One region of the Burkholderia anthinoferrum genome, then DNA from elsewhere that is predicted to be linked to it. Evidence: riboswitches for the same ligand, from Rfam matches in the RefSeq annotation. Region 1 holds a riboswitch; each other region holds the start of a gene.

The links. A riboswitch is a leader RNA that binds a small molecule or an ion and turns the genes downstream of it on or off. The one in region 1 is predicted to bind cobalamin.
Region 2: another riboswitch for cobalamin. It lies ahead of C5F75_RS22435 (TonB-dependent receptor domain-containing protein); the one in region 1 lies ahead of cobG (precorrin-3B synthase).
Region 3: another riboswitch for cobalamin. It lies ahead of C5F75_RS05555 (FecCD family ABC transporter permease); the one in region 1 lies ahead of cobG (precorrin-3B synthase).
Region 4: another riboswitch for cobalamin. It lies ahead of C5F75_RS17700 (CbtB domain-containing protein); the one in region 1 lies ahead of cobG (precorrin-3B synthase).

What each region holds. Positions count from the first base shown of each region.
Region 1 covers NZ_LFZP01000032.1:143,246-150,656, reverse strand. Annotated here, with positions in the region: gene C5F75_RS10105 (chitinase) at 1-569, opposite strand, end outside; gene cobJ (precorrin-3B C(17)-methyltransferase) at 921-2,642, opposite strand; gene C5F75_RS10095 (precorrin-2 C(20)-methyltransferase) at 2,639-3,373, opposite strand; gene C5F75_RS10090 (precorrin-8X methylmutase) at 3,370-3,996, opposite strand; gene cobG (precorrin-3B synthase) at 3,989-5,389, opposite strand; cobalamin riboswitch at 5,458-5,648, opposite strand; gene cbiE (precorrin-6y C5,15-methyltransferase (decarboxylating) subunit CbiE) at 5,851-7,113, shown strand; gene C5F75_RS10075 (cobalt-precorrin-5B (C(1))-methyltransferase) at 7,113-7,411, shown strand, end outside.
Region 2 covers NZ_LFZP01000051.1:422,050-429,460, reverse strand. Annotated here, with positions in the region: gene C5F75_RS22445 (helix-turn-helix transcriptional regulator) at 1-95, shown strand, start outside; gene C5F75_RS22440 (threo-3-hydroxy-L-aspartate ammonia-lyase) at 147-1,121, shown strand; gene C5F75_RS36435 (hypothetical protein) at 1,136-1,366, shown strand; cobalamin riboswitch at 1,424-1,616, shown strand; gene C5F75_RS22435 (TonB-dependent receptor domain-containing protein) at 1,832-3,760, shown strand; gene C5F75_RS22430 (TetR/AcrR family transcriptional regulator) at 3,889-4,440, shown strand; gene C5F75_RS22425 (alpha/beta hydrolase) at 4,463-5,458, shown strand; gene C5F75_RS22420 (LysE family translocator) at 5,590-6,222, opposite strand; gene C5F75_RS22415 (Lrp/AsnC family transcriptional regulator) at 6,339-6,800, shown strand; gene C5F75_RS22410 (copper-binding protein) at 6,978-7,325, opposite strand; gene C5F75_RS22405 (DUF2182 domain-containing protein) at 7,379-7,411, opposite strand, start outside.
Region 3 covers NZ_LFZP01000019.1:94,821-102,231, reverse strand. Annotated here, with positions in the region: gene cobD (threonine-phosphate decarboxylase CobD) at 1-515, shown strand, start outside; gene C5F75_RS05580 (cobalamin-binding protein) at 512-1,465, shown strand; gene cobC (alpha-ribazole phosphatase) at 1,558-2,142, opposite strand; gene C5F75_RS05570 (adenosylcobinamide-GDP ribazoletransferase) at 2,127-2,879, opposite strand; gene cobT (nicotinate-nucleotide--dimethylbenzimidazole phosphoribosyltransferase) at 2,893-3,948, opposite strand; gene C5F75_RS05560 (ABC transporter ATP-binding protein) at 4,010-4,825, opposite strand; gene C5F75_RS05555 (FecCD family ABC transporter permease) at 4,822-5,937, opposite strand; cobalamin riboswitch at 5,980-6,226, opposite strand; gene C5F75_RS05550 (ATPase) at 6,381-6,731, shown strand; gene C5F75_RS05545 (cell division protein ZapA) at 6,728-7,042, shown strand; RNA gene ssrS (6S RNA) at 7,124-7,305, shown strand.
Region 4 covers NZ_LFZP01000046.1:4,958-12,368, reverse strand. Annotated here, with positions in the region: gene speB (agmatinase) at 1-632, shown strand, start outside; gene C5F75_RS17720 (MFS transporter) at 687-2,012, shown strand; gene metE (5-methyltetrahydropteroyltriglutamate--homocysteine S-methyltransferase) at 2,122-4,416, opposite strand; gene C5F75_RS17710 (LysR family transcriptional regulator) at 4,544-5,452, shown strand; gene C5F75_RS17705 (CbtA family protein) at 5,475-6,197, opposite strand; gene C5F75_RS17700 (CbtB domain-containing protein) at 6,211-6,420, opposite strand; cobalamin riboswitch at 6,454-6,592, opposite strand; gene C5F75_RS17695 (histidine phosphatase family protein) at 6,643-7,233, shown strand; gene C5F75_RS17690 (inorganic phosphate transporter) at 7,398-7,411, shown strand, end outside.

The DNA.
Region 1 (7,411 bases):
GTCGGCATCGTCGGCAGCGTCAGCGTCACGTGCAGCGGCTTGCCCTTCGCCGCGTAGTCGGCCTGCAGTTGCGCGACCGCCTGGAAGTTGCGCGCCACCGCCGCCGTATCCTGCTGCGACGCACCCTCGATGTCGAAATCGACATGCGTGAGGCCGTACGTATCGATCACCGTCTGGTATGCAGTCTTCAGCGCGGGAACCGTCGAGCACGCCTGCATCAGCGGCGTGCCGTTCGCGCCGCCGAACGACACGGCGACTTCGCCGCCTTTCGCGCGGTAGCTCGCGATCGACGTGGACAGCGCGGTCAGCAGGCCGCCGCTCGCGCCGTTGCCGATCGGCTGCACGCCGCCCCACGACGGCACGCAGCCGTTGCCCGCGACCACGAACGCGAGCGTGAACTGCTGGATGCCCTGGCGTACGCCGATCTGGTCGACCAGCGGTGTCGGATAAAGCGTCACGTCGACATACGGTGCATAGACGCCGGCACCGTGCGACACGCTCGCCATCGCGAGCAGACAACCCGCGGCGAACGCACGCGGAACGAAACGCGGCAACACATTGTTGTTCATTCTGTGTTCTCCAAGTGGAAGAGGGATACGCTGGCCTGCGTATCGCCGCCGGCGGGCAACGCAGGTGTCCCACCGGCGGCGTGCCTATCTTGGAGGATTCGCGTCGAATAGGGAATTTAGGTGTTCTTCTTTTTGCTATTCGATTTCCGATACGTAACGAACTTGCCGATTCGTTCGCGTTTCGAAACGCGGGGCGGGCACTTTTTCCGACCGGTCGCGCGACGCAGTGCGCATGGACCGGTTCCAGCGAACCGGCGACGCGCCGGCATGCCGATCGCCGGCGCGCGTGCATGCGCATTCACGCGAGCGTCGCCCCGGATGCGGTACGCGCCACGCCGCGCGCAGCCGCGTTCACCGATACCAGCGCGGCGTATAGACCCATTCGCGCGTGTTGCCGATCGCGAAACGCCGTGTCGTCGACGAGCCGACGATCACCATCGTGCGCATGTCGACCTGCTCGCCGCGCAGCGCGCCGAGCGTCGTCGTCGAGAGCGTCGCGCCCGGCCGGCCGATGTCGCGGCCGAGCACGACCACCGTATCGGCCGCGCGATGCGCGCGCACGATATCGAGCGCACGGTCGAGCTGCCACGGCCGCGCGCGCGAGATCGGGTTGTAGAACGCCATCACGAGATCGGCTTGCGCCGCGTGCCGCAGGCGCGTCTCGATCACGTCCCACGGCTTCAGGTTGTCCGACAGCGAGATCGCGCAGAAATCGTGGCCGAGCGGCGCGCCGGCCTGCGCGGCCGTCGCGAGCGACGCGGAGATGCCGGGCTCCACGCGCAAGTCGACCGCGGCCCATTGCGGGTCGCGTGCTTCGTCGAGCGCTTCGAGCACGGCCGCGGCCATCGCGAACACGCCGGGGTCGCCCGACGACACGACCGCGACGCGGCGGCCCTCGGCCGCGAGTTCGAACGCATGGCGCGCGCGCTGCATTTCCTCGCGATTGTCGGTGCCGTGCACGCGCTGGTCCGCCCGAAACGGGCCGGCCATGTTCACGTAGGTCGTGTAGCCGAGGATGTCGGTCGCGTCCGCGAGCGCCGCGCGCGCGGCCGGCGTGAGCCATGCTGCGCCGCCCGGGCCGAGGCCGAGCACCGTCAGGCGGCCGCGTGCGCGGCCGAGCGTGGCCGGATCGACCGGCTGCGATGCGACCGCGCACGCGAGACCGTTCGATGCGTCATGCAACGTATGCGTGACGCGCAATGCGCGGCCGAGCAGCGTGGCGGCGTCCGCGGGCGCGTCGCGGTCACGATCGCCACCGCTATCGACGAAACGCAGCGGCACGTCGAGCGTGCTCGCCGCTTCTTCCAGTGCGGCGTCGCCGATCGCCGACGCCGGCGCGACGATGGCCGCGAGCGCCAGCCGCGCGAGGCCTTGCGCGTCGAGCGCGGCTTCGATACGCACGGCGAGCGCTTGCGCTGCATGCACGGCATCCGCCGCCACGCCGACCACCACGCTGCGCGGATGAATCACGAGTTCGTCGCGCGCGCCGCGCCACGCATCGGGCGTCACGCGAATCGCATGCGCGGCCGCGGCATCGCGCGGCAACGCGACCCCGTCGAGCCACGGCGCGGCGCCGTCGATGCGCGTCGACGCGCCCGCGAGCAGGTCGGACACGAAGCGCTTGCCTTGCGCGAGGTCGGCGAGCGCATAGCCTTCCGGCGGATTGAGCACGCATGCGCCGAAGCGCAGTTCGCCGCTCGTCGTGATCGCCGGCGCGACGCCGACGCATGCGGCGATTTCACGCGCGATCACGTTGACGCCCATCAGCCCGCCGAGCAGCGGCACGACGGCCGAGCCGTCCTCCGCGACCGCGAGCACCGGCGGCTCGACGCCCTTGTCGGCGAGCGCGGGCGCGAGGCAGCGGATCACGATGCCGGCCGCGCACAACGCGACGATCGGCAAGCCGCGTGCATAGAGTTCGCGCAGGTGCGCGCCGAGTTCGTCGAACGACACGTCGGCGTCGACGCGCGAGGCAAGCCCGTGCACGCGGGCGCCCGGGTAACGCGCCTGGATACGCCGTGCGGTATCGAGCGCGCCCGCGCCGAGAATCACGATCGCGGGCGGCGTCGTCATCCTTGCCATTTTTCCCCCGGCACGACGAGCAGCGAGAAATACGGCGACGCCATCGGATCGACCTCGTCGAGCGGCACGATGCGCTGGTTCGCCATCGTCGCGCGCTCGACGTACAGCGCGCGCTTCGCGAGCCCGAGTTCGTCGAGCACGCGCCGCACCTTGTCGAAATTGCGGCCGAGCTTCATCACGACGGCCGCGTCGGCCCGCGCGAGCCGCTCGCGCAGTTCGTGCTCGGGCAGCACGCCCGACAGCACCGACAGGCTCTGGTTGCGATAGACGAGCGGCTGGCCGAGCACGGCCGTGCCGCCGAGCATCGCGCACACGCCGGGGATCACCTCGGTGTCGTAGCGCGGCGCGAGGCGGTCGTGCAGATACATGTACGAGCCGTAGAAGAACGGGTCGCCTTCGCAGATCACCGCGACGTCGCGGCCCGCATCGAGGTGCGCGGCGACGATCTCGGCCGCGGTGTCGTAGAAATCGGCGATCACCGTCTCGTAGCACAGCGGCGGCGGCAGCGCCTCGGTCGTCACCGGGTAGACGAGCGGCAGTTGCGTCTGCCCGTCGAGCAGGTGCGCCTCGACGATGCCGTACGCGTTGCCTTTCTTGCCTTTAGCGACGAAATACGCGACCACCGGCGCCGCCTGCAGCACGCGCAGCGCCTTGATCGTCATCAGTTCGGGGTCGCCCGGGCCGACGCCGACCCCGAACAGCCGTCCGCGCGCCGTCGTCATTCGACCTCCGTTGCAAGCGCATTGACCGCGGCGGCGGCCATCGCGCTGCCGCCGCGCCGGCCGAGCAGCGCGACGTACGGCACGCCGCGGCTGTCGGCGTCGAGCATCGCCTTCGATTCGGCCGCGCCGATGAAACCGACCGGGAAGCCGAGGATCAGCGCGGGGCGTGGCGCGCCGGCGTCGATCATGTCGAGCAGATGAAACAGCGCGGTCGGCGCATTGCCGATCACGACGACGCTGCCCGCGAGATGCGGGCGCCACAGTTCGAGCGCCGCGGCCGAACGCGTGTTGCCCAGTTGCCGCGCGAGATCGGGCACCTCCGGCTCGCCGAGCGTGCAGATCACGCGATTGGCCGCGGGCAGCCGTGCGCGCGTGATGCCTTCGGCGACCATCCTCGCGTCGCACAGGATCGGCGCGCCGGCCGCGAGTGCGGTACGGCCGGCCGTGCCGGCGCCGGCGGAAAAACGCAGGTCGTACACGATGTCGACCATCCCGCACGCATGGATCACGCGCACCGCGAGTTTCTCGAGATCGGGCGGGATCTGCGACAGGTCGGCCTCGGCGCGGATCGTCGCGAACGACTGGCGGTAGATTTCCTGCCCGTCGCGAATGTAGTCAAGCATCGGTGGTGTCCTGGGTGTGCCGCGCGTCCATGAGTCGGACCGCGGCCTGGTCAATCGTCAGATGGCGCGCGAGCGGGGCGCCGAGGCCCGCGGTCGCGTCGCGCCGGTAAAGGTCGTAGTGCGCGGGCGCCACCGCGACGAGCGTATGCGCGGCGGGGTGCGGCAGCGCGCAGTGGCGTTCGCAACCGGTCAGATGCACGTCGAGCGGATGGCCGAGACGCGTGGCGAGCGCGCGCGCGTCGAGTTTCGTGTCGGCGTGCGCTTTCGCGCAGCCGGCGCTGCCGGTGCACGCGACGAGCGCCGCCAGCGGTTCGGACGACGCGCACACGAGGCCGAGCGACGCGAGTGCTTCGCGCATCGCGGCCGCACGCGCGTTCGGGACGCCGTGCATGAACACGCCTTGCCACGGCGTCATCGACAGCGTGCCGTCGCCGTCGGCTTCGGCCAGCGCCGCGAGCCGTTCCAGTTGCGCCGCGTCGAGCCGGCCGAGCGCGAATTGCGCGCCGATGCTGCAGCGCGCCGCGTCGCGCGACGGGCGGGCGCCGAAGCGCAACGCGGGGTCGGTGCGCGTGCGCCGCCAGTCGGCAAGCGCCGGATCGGCCGCGAGCGGGAAGGGCAGGTCGTGCTGCGCGCGTTCGAGCAGCGTGCGTTCGTCGCACGTCTCCAGCAACGCGCGCATCCGCGTGACCTCGGCCGGCGCGAGATCGAGGAACGCGCGCAGCAGCGCGCGAACCAGCGCGACGGCCTGATCGGGCGATACGTCGACCGAAGCCGGCCGGTCGCCGCGCGCAACCGGCGGACAGCCGGCCAGCCCCGCCGCGACACGCATCGCACCGTCGCCGCGACGCCACGCCGCCAGCCAGATGTCGTGCGGATGATCGAGCGCCGCGACCGTTTCGCCGCCGTCGAGCTGGATCGAGAATTTCGGCGACAGTTCGCCGCGGCGCGGCTCGCTCGCCAGCATGTCGAGCAGCGACTCGGCGAGCGCGCGGCTATCGACGAGCGCGGCCGGGTCGTGCCCGGCGAGCGGGCTCACCATCACGTTGCGGACGTCGTCGCTCGCCGCGAGCGCGGCTGCATCGACGGTGGCGTTGTCGGCGCTTGCGCGGGGGCCGAGCCCCGCGTCGAGCAGCGCGTGCGCCAGCGCATCGGCCGCGCCGTCGCGAATGCCGCGCAGCTGGAGATTCGCGCGATTGGTCGCGTCGATCGCACCGGAGCCGTACAGGCGCGCGGCGGCGGCGATCGCGCGCGCCTGGCGCGCGTCGAGCCGCCCGCCCGGCAGCTTGATCCGGCACAGCCCGCCGTCGACGGCCGCGACCACGCGCACGAGCCCCGGGCAAGCCGACGGGCGCACGGCGGGCGACGCAGGAATCGAATCGGGAGCGGAATTCAACGGGATACCGGGACAGTGTGGCGCCGCGGCCAACGCATCGGTACACCCCGCCCGACGCCGACTGGCACGCACGCACTTTCTGGCCGGCAGGTCTCCTGGCTGACAGGTCGGCGCCGGCTCCCGGCCTTCCCGGTGAAACCAGTGGCATGAGGGGGAGATCGGCTCGCTGTCTACAGTTGCGGGGGCAGCCACAGCGGCGCTCGAGGCGCCCTGTGTTCCCTCTTCGGCCCCGAGGGGCACCGGCGAACGAACGGCCGTAGGATACCCGATTTCGGCCGCGATTCGCGACCGGCCGGCCGCTCGCGGCGGGCGAAGCGGGCAACGATCGGGCGCTGGCGGGCCGGCGGATGAAACGCCGGGTGGAACACGGTACCATGCCGTTTTTCGCAATGCGGACGGCTGCACCGGCGCTTTCACGGCCGCGCGGCGACACGATGGAATCGAACGATGGGGAAGGGTGCATGACGGCGTGGCTGACGGTAGTGGGCATCGGCGACGACGGTTACGCGGGGCTCGGACGCCACGCGCGGCGCGCGCTGCTCGACGCGACGCATGTGGTCGGCGCGAAACGGCATCTCGACATGCTGCCCGCCCGGCTGCGGGCCGCGCGCGAAGCTTGGCCGTCGCCGTTCGACCTGTCGGGGCTGCTCGCGCGCCGCGGCGCGCCCGTATGCGTGCTCGCGAGCGGCGACCCGATGCTGTTCGGCGTCGGCGCGACGCTCGCCCGCCAGCTTTCTCCCGACGAATGGCGCGTGCTGCCCGCGCCGTCGTCGCTGTCGCTCGCCGCCGCGCGCCTCGGCTGGGCGCTGCAGGACGTCGGCGCGGTGTCGCTCGTCGGGCGTCCGCTCGCGACGCTGGCGCGCCATCTGCTGCCGGGCCGGCGCCTGTTCGTGCTGAGCGCCGACGGCCGCACGCCGGCCGCCGTCGCGGCCGAACTCGCCGCACGCGGCTTCGGGCCGACGCGCGTCAGCGTGTTCGAGCATCTGGGCGGACCGCTCGAGCGCCGTATCGACGGCCTCGCGCAGGACTGGAACGTCGATGAAACCGCCGCGCTCAATCTCGTCGCGCTGGACTGCCAGGCGGGGCCCGATGCGCCGCGCCGCGCGCTCACGCCCGGCCTGCCCGACGACGCATACCGCCACGACGGCCAGCTCACCAAGCGCGACCTGCGCGCGATGACGCTAGGTCGTCTTGCGCCGGCCCCCGGCGAACTGTTGTGGGACGTCGGCGCCGGCAGCGGGTCGATCGGCATCGAATGGATGCGCGCGCATCCATCCTGCCAGGCGATCGCGATCGAAGCGCATGCGGAGCGGCAGCGCTTCATCGAATACAACCGCGATACGCTCGGCGTGCCGGGCCTGCAACTCGTCGCGGGCCGCGCGCCCGCTGCGCTCGCGGGGCTCGCCGCGCCCGACGCGATCTTCATCGGCGGCGGCGCGACGGCGCCGGGTGTGCTCGACGCGTGCTGGGCGTCGCTGAAACCCGGCGGGCGGCTGGTCGCGAACGCGGTCACGCTGCAGGGCGAGATCGCGCTCGCCGCGTGGCGCGATGCGCATGGCGGCACGCTCACGCGCGTGTCGCTCGCGCATGCCGAGCCGCTCGGCCGCTTCGACACGTGGCGGCAGCCGCTGCCCGTCACGCTGTACGACGTGCGCAAGGCCGACGCGACAGACGCGGCCGGCTCGTCGCATATGTCGAACACGTCGAACCCAATGGACGCGTGATGCGCGACGAAACCCCCGAACAGCCCGCGCCGCTACGCTTCGGCTACACGACCGGCAGCTGCGCGACCGCGACGTCGCTCGCGGCCGCGCGGCTGCTGCTCGCGGGTCACGCGGACGACGCGGTCGAGATCGTGCTGCCGAAGGGGCAGCGCGTGATGATGCGGCTCGAATTCTGCCGCGCCACGGCCGAGGGCGCCGAAGCCGGCACGATCAAGGATGCCGGCGACGATCCGGACGTCACGCACGGCGCGCTGATCTTCGCGCGTGTCGCGCTCGCGGCGGCGCCCGGCGTGCGCTT
Region 2 (7,411 bases), on a different contig from region 1:
AGGCGGACGGCTTCCTCGAGGTGCGCCGCGCGATGGAGATCGTGTCGCAGCATCTCGGCGTGTCGCGCGCCACCGTCTACAACGATGCGAAGTGACGCGGCGCGCCCCGCATTCCAGTTGACTGACTTTTTCGACCCCGAGCGACCATGAATTCTCCGACTCTCCCCACGTACGACGACGTCGCCGCCGCCGCGGCCCGGCTCGAAGGCCATGCGCACCGCACGCCGGTGATGACGTCGCGGACGATCGACGACGCGCTCGGCGCACAGGTGTTCTTCAAGTGCGAGAACCTGCAGCGCATGGGCGCGTTCAAGTTCCGCGGCGCGTTCAACGCGCTGTCGCGCTTCGACGCGGAACAGCGCCGCCACGGCGTCGTCGCGTTCTCGTCGGGCAACCATGCGCAGGCAATCGCGCTGTCGGCGCGCATCCTCGGCATTCCCGCGACGATCGTGATGCCGCAGGACGCACCGGCCGCGAAGATAGCCGCGACGCGCGGCTACGGCGGCAACGTCGTGACCTACGACCGCTACACCGAGGATCGCGAGCAGATCGGGCGCGAGCTCGCGGAAAAGCACGGGCTCACGCTGGTTCCGCCCTACGATCACCCGGACGTGATCGCCGGCCAGGGCACCGCGGCCAAGGAACTGTTCGACGAAGTCGGGCCGCTCGACGCGGTGTTCACGCCGCTCGGCGGCGGCGGGCTGCTGTCGGGCACCGCGCTCGCCACGCGCGCGCTGTCGCCGCACGCGAAGCTGTACGGCGTCGAGCCCGAAGCCGGCAACGACGCGCAGCAATCGTTCCGGTCCGGCACGATCGTGCACATCGACACGCCGCGCACGATCGCCGACGGCGCGCAGACGCAGCACGTCGGCAACCTTACGTTCCCGATCCTGCGCCGCGACGTCGACGACATCCTGACCGCGACGGACGCGGAACTGGTCGACTGCATGCGCTTCTTCGCCACGCGCATGAAGCTCGTCGTCGAGCCGACCGGCTGCCTGGCGTTCGCCGCCGTGCGACGGATGAAGGACGCGCTGCAGGGCAAGCGCGTCGGCGTGGTGATCAGCGGCGGCAACGTCGATCTCGAGAACTTCTGCGCGCTGGTGTCGGCACCGGCCTGAGCGTCGCGGCGCGCATGAAGATCCTGTCATGCGCGCACCGCCCCGCCTCCACGTCGCGCCAGGTTTCGCGCCCCGGACTGATTACGTCGTCGTCCCGAAGTCGGTCTGAAGGCGTCTTCATGAATACGCGCGCGATCGCCGCCGCGCGGATGCGACGGATGCGTTCGAACCCGACCGTTTCTTCAGACCTGAAACGCCGCCCGGGCACCTCGAACGCAAGCATCCGGAAAGCCGACACCGGGTAATGACGTTTTTTCGCATCCGCGCGCGCCCGGACGATTGACGTGCCCGACCGCGCGCCATTACCCTTGCGCGCTGATGGTTCCCAGGGATGGGATCAAAAGGGAACGCAGGCGAGGCGACGTCTCGAATCTGCGGCTGCCCCCGCAACTGTGAGCGGCGAATCCGTGCCACCGCATGCCACTGGGAAACCGGGAAGGCCCGCACGGATGGCGACCCGCGAGCCAGGAGACCTGCCATCGACCCGAGGTCCAGCAGCCGCACCGGGCGGGGTGTCCCGATGTGCAAGCACCGCCGTTGGCGGCCGCCTGTTGCATGGACGACCCGACCTCAGGATCCGTCAGATGTCCATCGTTCCCGAATCCGCTTCCCGGCCGGAAGCGCCGCCCCGACACGCCGTCGGCATGCATCCCCTGCCGGCCCCCGGCTCACGGTCGCCGTACACGTCACACGCTTTGTCCCGCTGTCTCATGAACCTTCGTCACCTGCTTGCCACGTCCGCCGCCACCGCGCTGCTTTCCCCGCTCGCCCATGCGGCCGGCGACGCGGCGCCTGCGCAGCCCGCGGCACTGGCGTCAGGCGCGGACCTGCCCACGATCAGCGTGACCGACACGCGGCACCTGCCCGAATCGTTCGACCGGCGCTATGCGTCGACGCAGGTGCTCACGCGCGAGGATCTCGACCGGCTGTCGCCGGCCGACCCGAGCATCACGCAAGCGCTCGCGACGCTGCCGGGCGTGACCGTCGCGCAGAACGGCGGGCCCGGCTCGTCCGCGTCGGTCAGCATCCGCGGCTCGTCGGCGAGCCAGGTCGCCGTGTTCATCGACGGCATCCGGATCGGCTCGCCGACCACCGGCATCGCGCCGTGGGCCGACCTGCCGACCGAAGCGTTCGAGCGCGTCGAGGTGATCTCCGGCCCGGCCGCCGCATCGTTCGGCAACAACGCGATGGGCGGCGTCGTGCAACTCTTCACGCGCCGCGCCGCCAACCAGCCGAACCAGACCACCGTGTCGTTCGGCGGCGGCTCGAACAAGACGTTCGACACGCAGTTCCGCACGTCGGGCACGGTGCCGTCGACCGGGCCGCTGGCCGCGCTGGGCGGGCTCACCTATTCGCTCGGGCTGCACGACTACAACACGGCCGGCATCGATGCGACGCGGCCCTTCTTCTACGGCCACGAAGACGGCCGCAACCCGTATCACGCGCAGGATCTCGACGCGCGGCTCGGCTATGCGCGCGACAACTGGTCGATCTCGACGTTCGCGCTGTACCACCGCTCCGATCTGTCCTACGACAACAGCGGCTACGCGAATCGCGAACGCGATCACCAGTTGACGACCGGCGTCGCATTCCATCTCGACATCACGCCCGATACGCAGTTCGACCAGTCGTTCGGCTATGCGAACGATCGCCAGTTCATCTACGCGGACAACCCGGCCCTCGCGACGGACCAGATCAATTCGCAGCGCATCAGCACGTCGACGTCGCTGACCCATCAGGCGCACGGTTTCCACCTGTTCGGGCTGCCGCTGTCGGGCGAATCGAAGCTCGCGTACGACTTCACGCGCGAACAGGCGTTCCTGCCGGTCGACATTCCCGGCGGCGTGCCGACGCGCAACGATTCCGCGTTCTCGCTGCACCAGTCGGCGACGCTCGGCAACGTGACGATGTTCGTCGCCGGCCGTCACGAGATCATCGCCGGGCAAGCGGTGAACACCGGCAACGCCGCGCTGTCGTGGGCGATCACGCCGGTCTACACGGCGCGCGTGTCGTACGGCAACGCGTTCCGCCTGCCGACGTTCAACGACCTGTACTACCCGGGCTACGGCAATCCGAACCTCAGCCCGGAACGCAGCACGTCGGTCGAGGCCGCGCTCGACGCGAACACGGCGTACGGCATGTTCACCGCGGCGATCTACGACACGCGCGTCAACAACCTGATCGCGTACAACCCGGCGACGTTCTCGCCGATGAACATCGGCCGTTCGCACATTCGCGGCATCGACCTGTCGTACAAGGGAACGATCGGCCGCTCGACGCCGGTGAGCGTCGCGGTCGGCATCCTGAATCCGCAGGACGAGACCAACCAGACCTGGCTCAGCCGCCGGCCGCGCCAGACGGTCAGCCTGAACGTCGACCACACGTGGGACGAACTGAAGCTGCACGCGCTGAGCACAGGCGCGTCGCTGCTGTACGGCGGCTCGACGTTCGACGACCCGGCCAACCGGCAGTATCTGGCGTCGTACCTGACGGTGAGCCTGCGCGCGTCGTACCGGATCAATTCGCACTTGACGGTGTCGGCGTCGCTGTCGAACCTGTTCGACCGGCAATACATGACCGCGTACGGCTACAACACGCTCGGGCGCACCGCGTTCGGCAAGGTGAGCTATACGTTCTGACGGCCCCACGCAGCGGCGCGACGCACCACACCGGCACGCGCGGAAAATTGACAGCACGGCAAAAGCTAATAAAATTAGTTTTTTGACTAACCCGCATAGCATTCGTCATGGCGCGTGCCGGCATTACCGTGGACAAGCTCGTCGAAGCCGGCGCGCAGCTCGCCGATGAAACCGGCTTCGAGCAACTCACCGGCGCAGCGCTCGCGCGGCATTTCGACGTCAAGCTGGCGAGCCTGTATTCCCATGTCGCGAGCTTCGACGATCTCAAGAGCCGGATCGCGCTGTTCGCGCTGCAGGAGCTGGCCGAGCGCGCCGCCGACGCGCTGGCCGGCCGCACCGGCAAGGACGCGCTGGCCGCGCTCGCCAACGTCTATCGCGACTACGCACGTGCGCATCCGGGCCGCTTCGCGGCCGCGCGCCATCCGGTGAGCGGCGGGCGCGCCACCGCAAGCGCGGGCGGGCAACTCGTCAGGATGACGGCAGCGGTGCTGCGCAGCTACGGCTTGCCCGATAGCGAACAGGCGCATGCGATCCGCCTGCTCGGCGGTTTCTTCATGGGCTACGTGACGCTCGAAAGCGCCGGCGGCTTCTCGCACAGCGCGCCGGATTCGGACGTGTCGTGGGCACGCAGCCTCGATGCGCTCGACGTGATGCTGCGCCACTGGCCTTCGGCCGCATGACGTACCGAACGGAATCCAAGCAATGAAAGACAAACCCGACGGCGTCGTGCTGCCGAGCCGTGTCGTGCCCTTCCCGACCTCGATCAGCGACGAAGCACGCGCCGCGCTGCAACGCCTGACCGGCGACGACGGGGTGCCGCTGAATGCGTTGCACGTGATGCCGGCGCCGGACGACATCGACGCATGGATGCGCGTGAAGGCCGGTGCCGACGCGCATTACACGGCCGCGGTCGAGCAGCTCGCCGGCTATTTGCGCTCGAGCGTCGAGACGATCCGCGTCGGCGATGCGGACGTGCATGTCGCGACACCCGACGACGCGGCTTCCGGCGCCTGCGCCTACATCGATCTGCATGGCGGCGCGCTGGTCGTCGGCGGCGGCGCCGCGTGCCGCGCCGGCGCGCAGATGCAGGCCGACCGGCTCGGCGTCCGCTGCTACGGCGTCGACTACCGGATGCCGCCGGAACACCCGTATCCGGCCGCGCTCGACGATTGCATCGCCGCTTATGCTTACGTGCTGGCGCGTCACGCACCGGAAAACGTCGTCATCGGCGGCCGCTCCGCCGGCGGCAATCTCGCCGCCGCGATGGTGCTGCGTGCCCGCGACGAAGGCTTGCCGCTGCCTGCCGCGCTCGTGCTGCTGTCGCCGGAAGCCGACCTGACCGAATCCGGCGACAGCTTCGAGACCAACCGGCTCGTCGATGTCGTGCTGCCGGCGCCGCTGATGGCGAACAACCTGCTCTACGCGAACGGCGCCGATCTCGCGCATCCGTACCTGTCGCCGCTCTTCGGCGATTTCGCTGCCGGCTTCCCGCCGACCTTCATCCAGAGCGGCACGCGCGACCTGTTCCTGTCGAACGCCGTGCGCCTGCATCGCGCGTTGCGGCGCGCGCAGGTGCCGACGGAGCTGCACGTGTTCGAGGGCATGCCGCACGGCGGGTTCATGGGCGCGCCGGAGGACATCGAGCTGAGCCAGGAAATCGCGCGCTTCGTGCATGCGCATTTGCATGGGTCGAATTGAGCCGGCGATCGACGGACGAGCACACAAGGACGACATCGGCATCGGCATCGGCCGGATCGCTGGCTCCCCGGATCGAATGCGGCAAATCCCGCGGGTGACGCGATCCGGTCGCCCCGCGCCGCGCCGTGCACCTAGATCAGCCCGCGCACGCCCGCGGCGAGCTGGATCGCGCCGAATACCGCGACGACGGCCGCCGACGCGCGCGACAGCCCGTGCATGAACGCGAACGACAGCTTCGTGCGCAGCGCGGCGGTCGCGCTGCTCAGGCACAGCCACCACGTGGCCGAGCCGACGAACACGCCGGCGACCATCCACGCCACCGTCGCCCACATCGCGCCTTCCCGTGCCCCCGGCAGCGGGCCGAGCGCCGCGAAGATCCCGACGAACGACACGATCGTCATCGGGTTCGACAGCGTGAGGCCGAACGTCGTCAGGAAATCGCGCAGGACGGTCGTCCGCGGCAAGTCGCGTGGCCCGGCCGGTGCGGCCGGCGCCTGGCGCGCGATGGTCCACGCGAGCCACACGAGAAACGCGCCGACGCCGATTTTCAGGCCGACGGTCAGCATCGGAAATGCGGTGACGATGCCCGCGACGCCCAGCGCGCCGAGCAGGCCGTAAATCGCGTCGGCGCACGCGGCGCCGATGCCCGTCGCGAATCCCGCCTGGAAACCGCGGCTCAGGCTGCGCTGAATGCACAGCATGCCGATCGGGCCGACCGGCACCGCGATCGACAGCCCCATCACGACGGATTTGATGAACAGCATCGCCTGCTCCTTGCGACATTCGGTGGATCGAACAGGCATCGTAGGGAAAGTCCGGCCCTCGCTGAATGCGGTTTTTAAGGAAGAATGGCGGCTCTACCTTAAAAACGCCCGCCGCGATGGACGATCTGGACTGGAAGATACTGGCGCTGTTGCAGGACAACGGGCGCATCAGCTATACGGAGCTCGCGCGCCAGGTTCACCTGTCGGTGCCGGCGGTGACGGAGCGCGTGAAGCGTCTTGAAGCAGCCGGCGTGGTCGAAGGCTATACGGCCCGGATCAATCCGTCCGCGGCCGGCTATCCGGTGAGCGCGCTGATCGGCATTACGGTGCCGCAACCGGCGAAAGCGAAGTTCCTCAAGCTGCTGGAGACGATTCCCGAAGTCGTCGAATGCCATCACGTGACGGGCGCGGATTCGTATGTGATGCGGTTCGTCGCCGTCAGCATGGCCCATCTCGAACAGTTGATCGAACGCATCAACCTGTACGGCGAAACGCGCACGTCGATCGTGATGTCGACGCCGCTGCCCGCGCGCGGGCTGGCACGGCCGGCGGCAAGGGCCGATATCGTCAGGAAATGAACGAGCGCGGGCCGCCCCGCCGCCCGCGGCGGTCCCACGACCGTTGACCACGGTCGCCGGTGTGGCACCGACGACACGGGCGACCATGCCGGAAATCGGCGCCGCGCTGGCCCTCGGTTACGTAGCACGTGCAGAGAAAAACCGACGGCGTCGCTCCGTGCACGCGCCGCATCCTCGTCACTGCCGCCTCGCCAGCTTCACGATCGTCAGCGTGCCGTCGACGTTTTCCACTCGAACCCGGACCTTGTCGCCCACATGCAGCGGCGGGATCATCGCCGCGTCGCCGGCCTTGAACGTCATCGTCATCGGCGGCACCCCGAGGTTGTCGAGCGCGCCGTGCTTCAGCGTCACGAGCCGTCGCGCGGCATCGATGTGCTTCACCTCCGCATCGGTCAGCTTCGTGTCCGGCGCGGACATGGTCGTGTCGCGCGGGTTCATGCCGGACATGTCGCCGCCCGCGAGCGCCGGCATGACAACGATCGCCATCGCGCACGACACGGCAACAGCATGAAAGCAGGTCTTCATCGAGCATCTCCCGTCCGGCTCGACATGCTTCTTCCGCGGGCAGGCGCCGCACCTCACACGATCAACGTCACACCGGCCCACGCGAT
Region 3 (7,411 bases), on a different contig from region 1:
ACGAAGCGTTCGCCGATACGGGCGCGACGCCGTCGCTGGCGCCGCACGTCGATCGTCCTGGGCTCGTCGTGCTGCGCTCGGTCGGCAAGTTCTTCGGGCTCGCCGGGATCCGCGCGGGCTTCGTGCTCGCGTGCCCCGATCAAATCGTCGCATTGCGCGACAGGCTCGGTGCGTGGACGGTCGGCGGCCCCGCGCGCCACGCGGTCGCCGCGGCGTTCGCCGACCGCGCGTGGCAAGCTGCCGCCCGCGAGCGGCTTGCGGCCGACGGCGAACGACTGGCCGCGTTGCTGCGCGCGCACGGCTTCACGGTTCGCGCGACGCCGCTCTTCAGCTGGACCGACGACCCGCGCGCCGCGGCGCTGCATGCGGCGCTCGCGGCGCGCGGGATCTGGACGCGGCACTTCCCGACCCCGTCGAGCGTGCGCGTCGGCCTGCCGGGCAGCGAAGCCGAATGGCAGCGCCTCGGCGACGCGCTCGCGCATTGCGTGCCGCTGCTGCAGCGGGGCCCGGCATGAGTCCGCGCCGGTTCCGCCGGTTCCGCCGGTTCCGCCGGTTCCGCCGGTTCCGCCGGCTTGCGCCGGCCGCGCTGCTGGCCGCGCTCGCCCACGCGCCGCTCGTCCACGCCGACGTCACGGCCCGCGACGACGCCGGCAATACGGTCACGCTGCCCGCGCCCGCGCAGCGCGTGATCAGCCTCGCGCCGCACGCGACGGAACTCGTCTACGCGGCCGGCGGCGGCGCGAAGCTCGTCGGCACCGTCACGTACAGCGACTATCCGCCCGCCGCGCAAGCGGTGCCGCGCGTCGGCGACAACAAGGCGCTCGACCTAGAACGCATCGCCGCGCTGAAGCCCGACCTGATCGTCGTCTGGCGGCACGGCAACGCGCAGCAGCAGACCGACGCACTGCGCGCACTGCACATCCCGCTGTTCTTCAGCGAACCGAAACATCTCGACGACGTGTCGTCGTCGTTGCGCCGGCTCGGCACGCTGCTCGGCACGCAATCGACCGCCGATGCCGCCGCGAGCGCCTTGACGCGGGACATCGCCACCCTGCGCGCACGCTACGCGGCACGCGCGCCCGTCACGATGTTCTTCCAGGTGTGGGATCGCCCGCTGACGACGCTCAACGGCACGCACCTGATCAACGAAGTGTTCGAACTCTGCGGCGGCCGCAACGTGTTTGCGTCGCTCAAGCCGCTGGCGCCCGCCGTGACCGACGAGGCCGTGCTCGCCGCGAATCCGGAAGCGATCGTTACGACGAGCGCCGGCGCGACCCGTTCGAACGAACCGCTGCCGAGCCTCGCGCGCTGGCGCGCGTGGCCCGCGCTGACGGCCGTGGCGCGCAACAACCTATTCGCGATCGACGGCGATCTGCTGACGCGGCCGTCGCCGCGGATCGCGCAAGGCGCGGCCGCGCTGTGCGAGGATCTGGATGCCGCGCGTGCGCGGCGGCCGGCGCGCTGATTTCCGGCGGGCTGCGGATGCATCGCGCACCGATGCCCGGATGTGTACGGTGTGCGAGACAGAGCGTCGTTCACATGCAGACGCAAGCGTGCCTATGCGTCCCAGTGCACGACTTCCCACGTTCGCGCGGCATCCTCCATGCGCAGCCACACAACTCCGCCCGTCGGCACCGGCCGCGAGAGCAACGTATCGAGCGGCACGCGCAGCACATGCGACGCGAATGCGCGGATCACGCCCGCGTGCGTGACGATCCATTGCGGCCCGTCGAACGCCGCAAGCGCGTCCGCCTGCCGTGCAACCCGCGCGGTGAATCGCGCGACGCTTTCCCCGCCGTGCGCGCAGGCATGCATCAGGTCGGCCGCCCACGCATCGAGCGCCGCACGGTCGATATCGTCCCAGCGCCGCATTTCCCACGCGCCGAAATCCATTTCCTGCCAATCGCCATCGCGCCGCAGCGGCGCGTCGAACACCCGCGCGAGCCGTTCGGCCACCGATGCGCAGCGCGTCAGCGGGCTCGTCCACACCTGTTCCGGCGACGGCACCCCCAGTTCCGCCAGATGCGCGCGCACGGCCCGTGCGCCGTCATCAGCCGGTTCGGCGAGCGGCACGTCGCTGCGCCCGTAGCAAACGCCGGGCTCGATGCCGACGGCCGGATGACGAATCAGGACGACATCCATCCGAGCACCACGAGATAGATCGCCAGTTCGCCCAGTTGCTGCGCGAAGCCGAGACAGTCGCCCGTATAGCCGCCGATCCGCTTCACGAAATAGCGGGCCAGCCACGCGCGCATCAGCACGAGCGCCACGCATGCGGCAACGCCCATGCGCCAGTCCGGCCAGAACAGCCACGGCAATCCGAACACCGCCGCGATGCACGCGGCACGTGCACCCATCCGTTGCGCGACCGGCTTCGCCTTGCCTTCTGGCCGCACGTAGTCGAGCGTCGTCAGCAGGCTCACGGCCATCGCGCGGCTCGCCGCATGCGCGGCGATCATCGTCCATGCGGCGCGCAGCGGCAGCATCGACGCGAGCGCCTGCCATTTCAGCCCGAGCGCGATCACGAGCGCGACCGCGCCGAACGTGCCGATCCGCGAATCGTGCATGATGCGCAGCACGTCGTCGCGCGTGTAGCCGCCGCCGAACGCATCGCAACTGTCGGCGAGGCCGTCTTCGTGGAATGCGCCGGTCGCGAACAGCGTCGCGGCCATCGACAGCCCGACCGCGATCGATGCCGGCAGCGCCCGCAGTGCAACGAGATAGACGAGCGCGCCCCATGCGCCGACGCAGGCGCCGACGAGCGGGAAATAACGCGCGGCCTGGTCGAGATCGCCGGCCGCGTAGCCGATCGAGCGCGGCACGGGCACGCGCGTGAAATAGCCGAGCGCGACGAAGAAGTAGCGCAGTTCGGCCCGCATGCCGCGCGCGCGCTCAGGCGTCACGATCGTCGACGCCGGCCGATTCGAAGCTCGCCATCTCGGCGAGGAACGCGGCCGCCGCGCGCACCAGCGGCAGCGCGAGCGCGGCGCCCGTGCCTTCGCCGAGCCGCAGGTCGAGCGCGAGCAGCGGCTTCGCGCCGAAATGTTCGAGCATGCGCCGGTGGCCGGCCTCGTGCGACGTATGCGAGAACACGCAGTAGTCGCGCACGCCGGGCGCGATGCGCTCGGCGACGAGCAGCGCGGCGGTCGCGATGAAGCCGTCGACGAGGATCGTCATCCGCTCGCTCGCGGCCGCGAGGTACGCGCCCGTCATCATCGCGATCTCGAAGCCGCCGAACGTCGCGAGCACGTCGAGCGGCGCGATCGCATGCGAGTGCTTGACGAGCGCGCGGCCGAGCACCGCGCGCTTGTGCGCGAGGCCCTGGTCGTCGAGGCCCGTGCCGCGGCCGACGCATGCGTCGATCGGTACGTCGAGCAGGCGGCTCATCAGGCACGCGGCCGACGACGTGTTCGCGATCCCCATCTCGCCGAAACCGATCACGTTCGTGCCGAGCGATGCGTGCACGCGCACACGCGCCGCGCCGGCTGCCAGCGCCGTCATCGCTTCTTCACGCGTCATCGCCGGCTCCGCCGCGAAGTTGCGCGTGCCGCGCGCGACCGGCAGCGACACCAGCCGGTCCGACAGCGGCAGCGGCGACGCGACGCCCGCATCGACGATCTCGAGCGTGCTCTGCGCGACGCCCGAGAATGCATTGATCGCCGCGCCGCCGGCCAGGAAGTTCGCGACCATCTGCGCGGTCACCGCCTGCGGGTAAGGACTAACGCCTTCGGCCGCGATCCCGTGGTCGCCCGCGAACACGATCGTCACGGGACGCTGCACGACCGGCCGCTCGGAGCGCTGGATCAGGCCGATCTGCAGCGCGAGCGCCTCGAGCTGGCCGAGGCTGCCGGGCGGCTTGGTCTTGTGGTCGATCACATGCTGCAGGCGCTGGCGCAATGCGTCGTCGAGCGGCGCGATCGCGGGCGGGAATTGGGTCGGAGTCGTCATCGAGGAGCCGTGTCGTGCGCGCGGCATGCGCCGCGCATCGGAAAAGTCGGAACAGGAAAGGTCATGGTCGCGCAGGCCACGCCGGCAGCAGCGCATCGCGGCCGTTCTCGCGGATCAGCACGAGCGGATAGCCGAACGCGTCGCTCGCGCGCTCGGGCGTCAGCACGTCGTGCACGAGGCCGGCCCACGCATGGCCGCGGCCGTCGAGCAACAGCGCATGCGTCGCGAAACGCCGCGCGAGATTCAGGTCGTGACACGAAAACATCACCGTGCGCGAGCCGGCCGCGAGCCACGCAGCCAGCGCGGTCAGGCAGTCGATCTGGTGATGCAGGTCGAGATGCGCGAGCGGTTCGTCGAGCAGCATCAGCGGCGCATCCTGGCACAGCGTCGCGGCCAGCGCGACCCGCTGCCGCTCGCCGCCCGACAGCGACATCACGTCGCGCGACGCGAGCGCGGCGAGGTCGAACGTCGCGAGCGCAGCGCGCGCGGCCGCGCGGTCGCCGTCGCGCTCCCAGCCCCAGCCGCCGAGATACGGAAAGCGGTTGAGCAGCACCGTGTCGAACACGGTCGCGCTGAACGCATCGTGTAATTGCTGCGGCATCAGCGCGCGGCGCTGCGCGAGTCGTTCGGGGCGCCACGCGGCAAGCGGCCGGCCGTCGATCTCGACGTGTCCTGCGGCGGGCGGCCACAATCCCGCGAGCGTGGCGAGCAGCGTCGTCTTGCCGGCGCCGTTCGGCCCGGCGACGCACCAGATCTCGCCGGGGCGGAACGCCTGCGTGAAGCCGTCGAGCAGCGTGCGCGCGCCGGCCTTCAGCGTCAGGTCGACGGCCGTGTAGCGCATGTCGCCGGCAGCGGCGTTCAGTGCGGCACCCGTCATCGCATCGGTCTCCTCAACAACATCCACAGGAACACCGGCACGCCGATCAACGCGGTCATCACGCCGACCGGCAATTGCGCGGGCGCGATCGCGGTGCGCGCGAGCAGGTCGGCCGCCATCACGCCGCCGCCGCCCGCGAGCATCGCGGCCGGCAGCAGCATCCGCTGGTCGTTGCCGAACGCGAGCCGCAACGCATGCGGCACGACGAGGCCGACGAAGCCGATCGTGCCGGCCGTCGTCACCGCGGCCGCGGCGGCCAGCGACGCGACGAGATAGATCCGCACGCGCAGGCGCGCGACCGGCACGCCGAGCGCTTGCGCGGTGGCGTCGCCGCGCAGCAGCACGTTCAGTTGCGGCGCGGCCGGCAGCGCGACGCCTGCGCACAGCAGCAGCGCGCCCCACGCGAACCACGGCGCCGTCGCGCCGTTCAGGTCGCCCGTCAGCCAGAAGATGATGCCGCGCAGCCGCGCGTCGGGCGCGAGCGACAGCAACAGCGTGACGAGCGCGCCCCACCCCGCCGCGATCACGACGCCCGTGAGCAGCAGCCGCGGCGATGCATCGCGCGATTCGCCGCGCCACACCTCGCGCCTCGCGAGACCGAGCACGAGCGCGACCGAGACGAGCGAACCCGCGAACGCCGATGCGTCGACGAGCCACCACGCGCCGCCCGCGATCATCGCGACGAGCGCGAAGCCGGCCGCGCCGCCGGACACGCCCAGCACGTACGGCTCGGCGAGCGGATTGCGCAGCAGCACCTGCAACAACGCGCCGGCCAGCGCGAGCAGCGCGCCGCACGCGAAACCCGCGAGCGCGCGCGGCAGGCGCAGCGTCGTCACGATATCGGCAACGAGGGTATCGCCGCCATGCGGCACGAGCGACGCGAGCGCCTGCCACGGCGACATCGGCACGCTGCCGATCGACAGCGACGCGACGAACAGCAGCGCGACCGTGGCGGCCAGCGCGGCCCAGATGGCGGCGGCGCGCGCGGCGTTCATGCCGCGCACGGCCGCACGCACGACGCGCGGCGCATCCGCTTGCGGGAGTCGGCCGGGCGCGACGTGGGCGCGTGGCGGACGATTGGGGTCGGCATCGAAGAACGTTCCGTGAAGCATTGCGCGCCCTGCTTCCCCGCAGGCCGCGCGTCATGGAGCCCGTGCGGGCTCCCCGTCTCGGCCGGTATCCGGGCTGGCGGCGGTCCGGCTCGCCTTCCCGCGCGACGACGCGCAGTGGCCCGCGCCCGCGTGCGACCTGCACGCGAAACGCGCCCGAGCCGGCCTGCGTCACGCGACGCGGCCGCTTACCGTTGCGGGGGCAGCGCAGGTTGGCGCGCGTGGAGCCCGCACCCTGCTTCCCGTTTAACCGCGCATCCTGCGCGCGAGCACCGAGGCGGCGCCAGTTTAGGAGCCGGTCGTGCAAGCGTCAAGGAAGCGTCCGGACCCGCGCGAGACGCACCCATTCGCGGCAAGAAGCAGGGGTGTTACGACTGGAAACGTTACAGATGTCAGATTGCGCGGTATTCCGCGCTAAAATGCTGGGTCTTTAGAGGACGCAGCAAATGCTCAACGAACTCGAAACCCTGTCTCAAAATATTGGCCGTCTGATTTCGCTGAACAAGCGCTATCACTCGGAACGGCTCGCGCTCGAGGAGCAGGTCGCGCAATTGCGCGCGGAAGCGGACACGGTCCGCGCGGAGCTCGCGCAGCTGCGCGACGAACGCAATGCGCTCGCGGCCGAGCGCGACACGTTGTCGGCGAAGATCGACGACGCCCAGGTGAAACTGAACGCGATTCTCGAAAAGCTGCCGCGCTCGAAGAGCGCGGAGCAAGCCGACAACCAGCTCGACCTGCTCGATGCGCAGGCGCGCACGGATGGCGATGACGCGGCCAGCCACGGAGAACATGCATGAGCACCAAGCAGATCGAAGTCTCGATTCTCGGTCAGGCCTATCGGCTCGCCTGTTCGGCCGAGACCGAAGCGGCGCTGCTCGAAGCGGTCGCGCGCGTCGACGCCGAAATGTCGAAAATCCGCTCGAACAGCTCGGTGCGCGGCACCGATCGCATCGCGGTGATGGCGGCGCTGTCGCTTGCATCGGAATTGCTGCGGCTGCAAACGAGCGTGCGGCACGGTGAAGCATTTCCGGCCGAGGAAATCCGTCGTACAATGCACCAGATGAACGAACAGCTCGGCGCGGTGCTCGCACAGCACGAGACGCAGTAACGTTTCAAACGATGTGTCGATTCCCCTTGATCTCGGCGGTCAACGGTGGTCAAATTGGCGCATCGAATCACAGTTCAGTCAGCTTCCCTGCCTGGTTCGCCAAGGTCATATATTCCTTGAACCAATGCCATGTGCACGGTTGCGGAAATTTGTAGCACGGGCGCGCGCGTCACTCTGTCTGATGTACCCGAAGTGCTGCTAACTGCGACCAATTCTGAACCTCAGGTTCAGGATGCCGGCCTAGCGGCCAAGGTGGGGGCCTATCCAACGGCATCGGGAGTTCCCGATGCCGTTTCCTTTTTGAGGGCCTGCTTGCATGCGGCGCGCGCATGCAAGCAGGCCCTCATGCCCCTTCTGCGCCGATCACGA
Region 4 (7,411 bases), on a different contig from region 1:
CGTACGACGCGATTCTCGAGCACGACTGCAAGCCGATCACGCTCGGCGGCGATCATACGATCGCGCTGCCGATCCTGCGCGCGATCCACCGCAAGCACGGCAAGGTTGCATTGATCCACGTCGATGCACACGCCGACGTGAACGATACGATGATGGGCGAAAAGATCGCGCACGGCACGCCATTCCGCCGCGCGGTCGAGGAAGGGTTGCTGCACGGCGACAAGGTCACGCAGATCGGCCTGCGCGGGACCGGCTACGCGGCCGAGGATTTCGACTGGTGCCGCGAGCAGGGCTTCCGCGTCGTCCAGGCCGAGGAATGCTGGAACAAATCGCTCGCGCCGCTGATGGAAGAAGTGCGCGCGCGCATCGGCGACACGCCCGTCTACATCACGTTCGACATCGACGGCATCGACCCGGCCTACGCACCGGGCACCGGCACGCCGGAAATCGCGGGCCTCACGGTGCCGCAAGCGCTCGAGATCATCCGCGGCGCGAAGGGGCTGAACATCGTCGGCTGCGATCTCGTCGAAGTCGCGCCGCCGTACGACCCGTTCGGCACCACGGCGCTGCTCGGCGCGAACCTCGCGTACGAGCTGCTGTGCGTGCTGCCGGGCGTCGCCTACCGCGACTGATCCCGGCGCCGCCACTATTCCAAATCAGAGGATTCCAGAGGAGCACACACCAAGATGGGGACTTCCGCCAAGCAACCGAAGCGTGCGGCGCTCGCTTCGTTCGTCGGCACCACGATCGAGTGGTACGACTTCTATAGTTATGCGACCGCCGCCGCCATCGTGTTCGGGCCGCTGTTCTTTCCCGGCGAAAACCGCTTCATCAGCCTGCTCGCATCGTTCGGCTCGTTCGCGGTCGGTTTCTTCGCGCGGCCGCTCGGCGGCGTGATGTTCGGCTATCTGGGCGACCGCTTCGGCCGCAAGCGCTCGCTGCTCGCGACGCTGATGCTGATGGCCGTGTCGACGGTCGCGATCGGCCTGCTGCCCACCCATGCGCAAGCCGGCGTGATCGCACCGATCCTGCTCGTGCTGATGCGCGTGCTGCAAGGCATCGCGGTCGGCGGCGAATGGGGCGGCGCGGTGCTGCTCGCCGGCGAGCATGCGCCCGAGGGCAAGCGCACGTTCTTCGCGTCGTTCGCGCAGTTGGGCAGCGCGAGCGGCCTGATCCTGTCGATGCTCGCGTTCGGCGCGATCAGCACGCTGTCGAAGGACGACATGATGAGCTGGGGCTGGCGCGTGCCGTTCCTCGCGAGTTCCGTGCTGCTGATCGTCGGCTTCGTGATCCGCGCGAGCGTGTCGGAATCGCCCGAGTTCGAGGAAGTCAGGAAGAGCGGCAACATCGCGCAAAAACCGCTGCGCGAAGCGCTCAAGGTCTGGCCGCTGCTGCTGCTCGCGATCGGCGCGAACGTTTACGGGATCGCCGGCGTGTATTTCAGCAACATCTTCATGATCAGCTATGCGACGCAATTCCTGTCGCTCGACCGGTCGATGGTGCTGCATTGCATGACGATCGTCGCGGTGCTGCAGTTCGTCGTGCAACTCGCGGCCGCCTTCCTCGCGCAGCGCTTCGGCACCACGCGCGTGCTGCTGATCACCGGCGCCTGGGCGATGATCGTCCCGTTCGTGATGCTGCCGCTCGTGCACCTGGGCACGCCGGTGTCGATCACGATCGGCGTCGGACTCGCGACGCTCGCGGAATCGGGCTACTACTCGGTCGTCGCCGGCTTCGTCAGCGGCATCTTCGTCGCGCGGATCCGCTATACGGCGATCTCGATCGCGTACCAGGTGTGCGGCGCGCTCGCCGGCGGCCTCACGCCGCTGGTCGCGACCATCATCGCGCAGCACGCCGCGCCGCAATGGTGGCCGCTCGCGCTCCAGTACACGAGTGCGGCCGTGCTGTCGTCGCTCTGCGTGTGGCTGATCTCGCGCCGCGTCCGCATCGACGATGCGGGTGCGCCCGGCAAGACGAACGACGCGCTGCCGCGCGGCACGCGCACCGCGTAGCGCTCGACGCGTGGTGCACATCCATGCATGACAAAAAACGACCCGCTGCCGCGGGTCGTTTTTTTCGTCCGATCGTCGATCGCGACGGTACCGCACCGCGTTCGCTGCGTCACTGCACCTGATTGCGTAGCGTCTTCGCGGCGGCGACCATGTTCGTCAGCGCCGGAATCACTTCCGCCCACTGCCGCGTCTTCAGCCCGCAATCCGGGTTCACCCACAGACGTTCCGCCGGAATCCGTTCGGCCGCCTTCTTCATCAACCCGACGATGTGATCCTGCGTCGGAATGTTCGGCGAATGGATGTCGTACACGCCCGGCCCGATTTCATTCGGATACTTGAACGTGTCGAACGCGTCGAGCAGCTCCATGTCCGAGCGCGACGTCTCGATCGTGATCACGTCGGCATCCATGTCGGCGATCGACGCGATGATGTCGTTGAACTCCGAATAGCACATGTGCGTGTGGATCTGCGTATCGTCCTGCACCCCGTTCGCGGCGATGCGGAACGACTCGACGGCCCACTTCAGGTATTCGCTCCATTGCGCGCGGCGCAACGGCAGACCTTCGCGCAGCGCCGCTTCGTCGATCTGGATCACGCGCACGCCCGCCTTCTCGAGATCGAGCACTTCGTCGCGGATCGCCAGCGCAAGCTGGTAGCACGATACCGAGCGCGGCTGGTCGTCACGCACGAACGACCAGTTCAGGATCGTCACCGGGCCGGTCAGCATGCCCTTCATCGGCTTGTCCGTCAGTGACTGCGCATAGGCGATCCACTCGACCGTCATCGCCTTCGGGCGGCTGATGTCGCCGAACAGGATCGGCGGCTTCACGCAGCGCGAACCGTACGACTGGACCCAGCCGAACTGGCTGAACGCGTAGCCGTCGAGTTGCTCGCCGAAGTATTCGACCATGTCGTTGCGCTCGGCTTCGCCATGCACGAGCACGTCGAGTTCGAGCGACTCCTGTTCGCGCACGCTGCGTTCGATCTCGGCCTGCATCGCCGTGCGATAGCCGGCTTCGTCCAGCGCGCCGGCCTTGAACCGGCTGCGCGCCTGGCGGATCTCGGCGGTCTGCGGGAACGAACCGATCGTCGTCGTCGGAAACGCCGGCAGGTTCAGTCGCGCCGACTGCTTCGACGCACGCTGCGTATAGGGGCTCGCACGGTTGCCGAGCTGCGTGTCGATGCGCGCGATTGCGGCCTTCACCGCCGGGTTGTTCACGCGCGGCGAGCGGCGGCGCGAATCGATCGCGGCGGCATTCGCGGCGAGCGCGCCGGCCACCTTGTCGCGGCCTTCGTTCAGCGCGATCGCGAGCACCTTCAACTCGTCGAGTTTCTGCAGCGCGAACGCGAGCCACGAGCGGATTTCCGCGTCGAGCTTCTCCTCGCTCGCGAGATCGACCGGCACATGCAGCAGCGAGCACGACGGCGCGAGCCACAGCCGGTCGCCCAGTTGCTTCGCGAGCGGTTCGAGCCAGTCGAGCGTCGCGTTCAGGTCGGTCTTCCAGATGTTGCGGCCATTGATCGCGCCCACCGACAGCACGCGGTCTGCCGGCAGTTCACGCACCAGCGCGTCGACTTCGTCGCGCGCGTTGATCGCGTCGATATGAAGGCCGTCGACCGGCAGCGACGCCGCGAGCGTCAGGTTGTCCTGAAGCTGGCCGAAGTACGTGGCGAGCAGTAGCTTGATGCGGCGCGTTTCCAGCGCCGCGTACGCGGTGCGCAACGCCTGGCGCCATTCGGCATCGAGCTCGGTCACGAGAATCGGCTCGTCGATCTGCGCCCATTCGACGCCCTGCGCGGTCAGCGTGTCGAGCAGCGCGCCGTACACCGGCAGCAGCTTCGGCAGCAACGCGAGGCGATCGGAATCGTCCTTCGACTTGCCGAGCCACAGGTACGTGACGGGGCCGAGAATCACCGGTTTCGCGCGCACGCCCTGCGCGTTCGCTTCGGCCAGTTGCTGCAGCAGACGCGACGGATCGAGCGAGAAATTCGTATCCGCGTGGAACTCCGGCACGATGTAGTGGTAGTTCGTGTCGAACCACTTCGTCATTTCGCCGGCCGCGACACCGCCGCAGCACGCCGCATGTTCTTCCGCCGACTGCGCCGAACGGCCGCGCGCGACGCGGAAATAGTTGTCGAGCGCATCGCCGTGGAAGTCCTGCACGCGCTTCGGCAGGTTGCCGAGCGTGAAGCTCATGTCGAGCACCTGGTCGTAGAACGCGAAGTCGCCGATCGGTGCGAGATCGAGATCACGCTGGTCGTGCCAGTGGCGCCGCCGCAACTCGGCGCCGAGCGCCTTCAGTTCGTCGCGCGACGATTCGCCCTTCCAGTAGCGTTCGAGACCGAACTTGAGTTCGCGCTTCGCGCCGATGCGCGGAAAACCGAGGTTGTGTGTCGTGACCATGAAGCTGCCGTCCAGAGAAAAATGAAGATCCGGCAGCCATCATAGGGATTTCAAACCATGAAATAAAATGGCATTATTTCATTCATCCATTAACATTCTTCATGTATTCATGGAATGAGCGCCATCCATGCTGGAACGATTCCATCTCGTCGTCATTCGTGAAGTCGAGCGCCAGGGCTCGCTGACCGCGGCGGCCAATGCACTGCACCTCACGCAGTCGGCGCTCAGCCATACCGTCAGGAAAATCGAGCAGCAGCTCGGCACACCGATCTGGGACCGGGAAGGCCGCGGCCTGCGGCTCACGCAGGGCGGGCAGTATCTGTTGAAGCTGGCGAACCGGCTGCTGCCGCAGTTCGAGCTCGCCGAGGAACGGATGAAGCAGTACGCGAAGGGCGAGCGCGGCACGCTGCGCATCGGGATGGAGTGCCACCCGTGCTACCAGTGGCTGCTGAAGGTCGTGTCACCGTACCTGTCGCGCTGGCCCGACGTCGACGTGGACGTGAAGCAGCGCTTCCAGTTCGGCGGCATCGGCGCGCTATTCGGTTACGACATCGACGTGCTGGTGACGCCCGATCCGCTGAACAAGCCGGGGCTGCGTTTCGATCCAGTGTTCGACTACGAACAGGTGCTCGTGGTCGCGGATTCGCACCGGTTCGCGCATGCCGACTACGTGACGCCCGCGCAGCTGACCGACGAGATCCTGATCACGTACCCGGTCGAAACCGATCGGCTCGACATCTACAACCAGTTCCTGACGCCGGCCGGCATCGTGCCGAGGCGGCACAAGTCGATCGAGACGACCGACATCATGTTGCAGATGGTCGCGAGCGGGCGCGGCGTGGCCGCGCTGCCGCGGTGGCTCGCGGACGAGTACGCGGACCGGATGCCGGTCGTGCCGGTCAAGCTCGGCAAGAAGGGCATCGCGAAGCAGATCTTCCTCGGCATCCGTGAAGCGGATGCATCGATCGACTATCTGGCCGCGTTCGTCGCGCTGGCACGCGAATCGACGTGGAGCGCGCCGCGCATGCTGCGCTAGGCGCGCCCGGTTGCCCCGCGCGTCAGGCGGCGCGCATTCCCGCGCGCTCGCCGCGCTCGACCCATGCGCCGAACAGCAGGCCGATCGTCGTCCACATGATCACCTGCATGCCGATGGCCGCCACGCGGAATTTCCACAGCAAGGCCGCCGGGAAATCGGCCGGCAACTCGCTGACCGACGGCAGCCCGATCTGCACGGCCGCGATGATCGCGACGAACACGAGCCCGGCGACGATCGATGCGTTCCACTGCCCGAGCTTCGCCAGCAGATGGCGGCGCACGCTGACCGAGAACACCATCGTCGCCACCGAGATCGCGATCATCAGGAAAAACAGGCCCGTGCGATAGCCGATCGTGTCGGGGTCGCCGACCGACGGCGGATTGGCCGGGTACTTGAGGTTCGGCACGATCACGAGCGCGACGAACGCCGCCAGCGCGAGCCACGCGGCGAGCGGGCGCGCCGGCAGGCGGCTGCCGCGCCCGTATGCATACGCGAAGACCAGCGAGAACAGCCCGCCGAATGCCGCGCCGTAGGTCACGACGCCCGTCAGCAGCCCGAGGCCGGCCTGCGTGTGGCGGCTGACCAGCTCGGGCTCCGGCGCCTCGCCTTGGGCGGCGGTGGTTTTTTCCTCGAAGGCGATTGCCTGATCGACTTGCGGTTCGCCGACGATTTTCGCGAAACCGAACGTGAGGAGGCCCGCGGCGATGCCGGCGAGCATCCCGCGCATGAGCAGCTTTCCGACCATCTTTTACTCCGCGTCAGTGGCAGGGAAAGCCGAGCAGATGGCGGCCGTCGTGGACGAATTCGTGTACGACCATGCCCGGCACGAGCGACGTCGCGCCCTGTTCCGCACCGACGAAATAGAGTGCGAGCAGCAGGATCAGGCCGACGAACACGGCCCACGGCAACAGCTCACGGACGGGGATGGGTGCCGGCACGACCGCCGGCTTCAGCACTGCTTCGCTCATGGATGCACCTCAGGGGAATCGCGCCCCGACAAATGATGGATGGGTACGAAGGCAGGTCTGGCTTCCGGGATCATCGATTCTCCGGTTACAGTGGCGCGACCGCGCCGGAATTGCACCGGCTTCCGCGCTTCGTATCGGGCGAATTGTACGCGCGAACGTTCGCGTATTGAAGCGATGCCACATGGGCAAGCACATCCCGTTCCGGATCATCCGACAACCGACATGACCCTGCCTGCCTCGCTGCGCCTGATCGCGCACGCATCGACCCGCGCCATGCGCACCGGCACGTTTCCCGACGACGATCCGCTCGACGCACTCGGGCTCGCCGAAGCCGCTGCGTTGCGCGGCCGATGGATGGGCGTTGCCGGCTCGCTCGTGCTGTGCAGCCCGGCACGCTGCGCACGGCAGACGGCCGACGCACTCGGGCTGCTGCACGCCGATATCGACGATGCGCTGCGCGACCTCGACTACGGCAACTGGCGCGGCAAGCGGCTGCACGATCTCGCGCGCGACCTGCCCGACGAACTTGCAGCATGGATCGGCTCGCCGTCCGCGTCGCCGCATCGCGGCGAATCGTTCGACGCCGCCGCGCATCGGGTCGGCACATGGCTGGCCGCATTGCCGCGCGATCGCGATGTCGTCGCGATCACGCATGCACCGATCGTCCGCGCGGCCATCGCGCACGTGCTGCGGATGGATCGCGAGGCGGCCGCCCGCCTCGACGTCGCGCCGCTGTCGTGCACGACGTTCGTCGCGTCGCCCGGCGGCTGGACGTTGGCCGCGACAGACGACGTGCACGACACGGGTGCGTAGGCCACTGTCTCGTTCACGATGTGGGTAGACGATGCGCCCCGACGCGTCACATGCCGCCGCTTTCCTTACATCCCGTAAGACGCACCGTTCGTCGTCCCAACTGTCATCAAACTGACTGCTAGCCGCAGCTAGGATCGGACGCGGTTCCCTCACGAGATGCCGTCATGAATCAACCCGC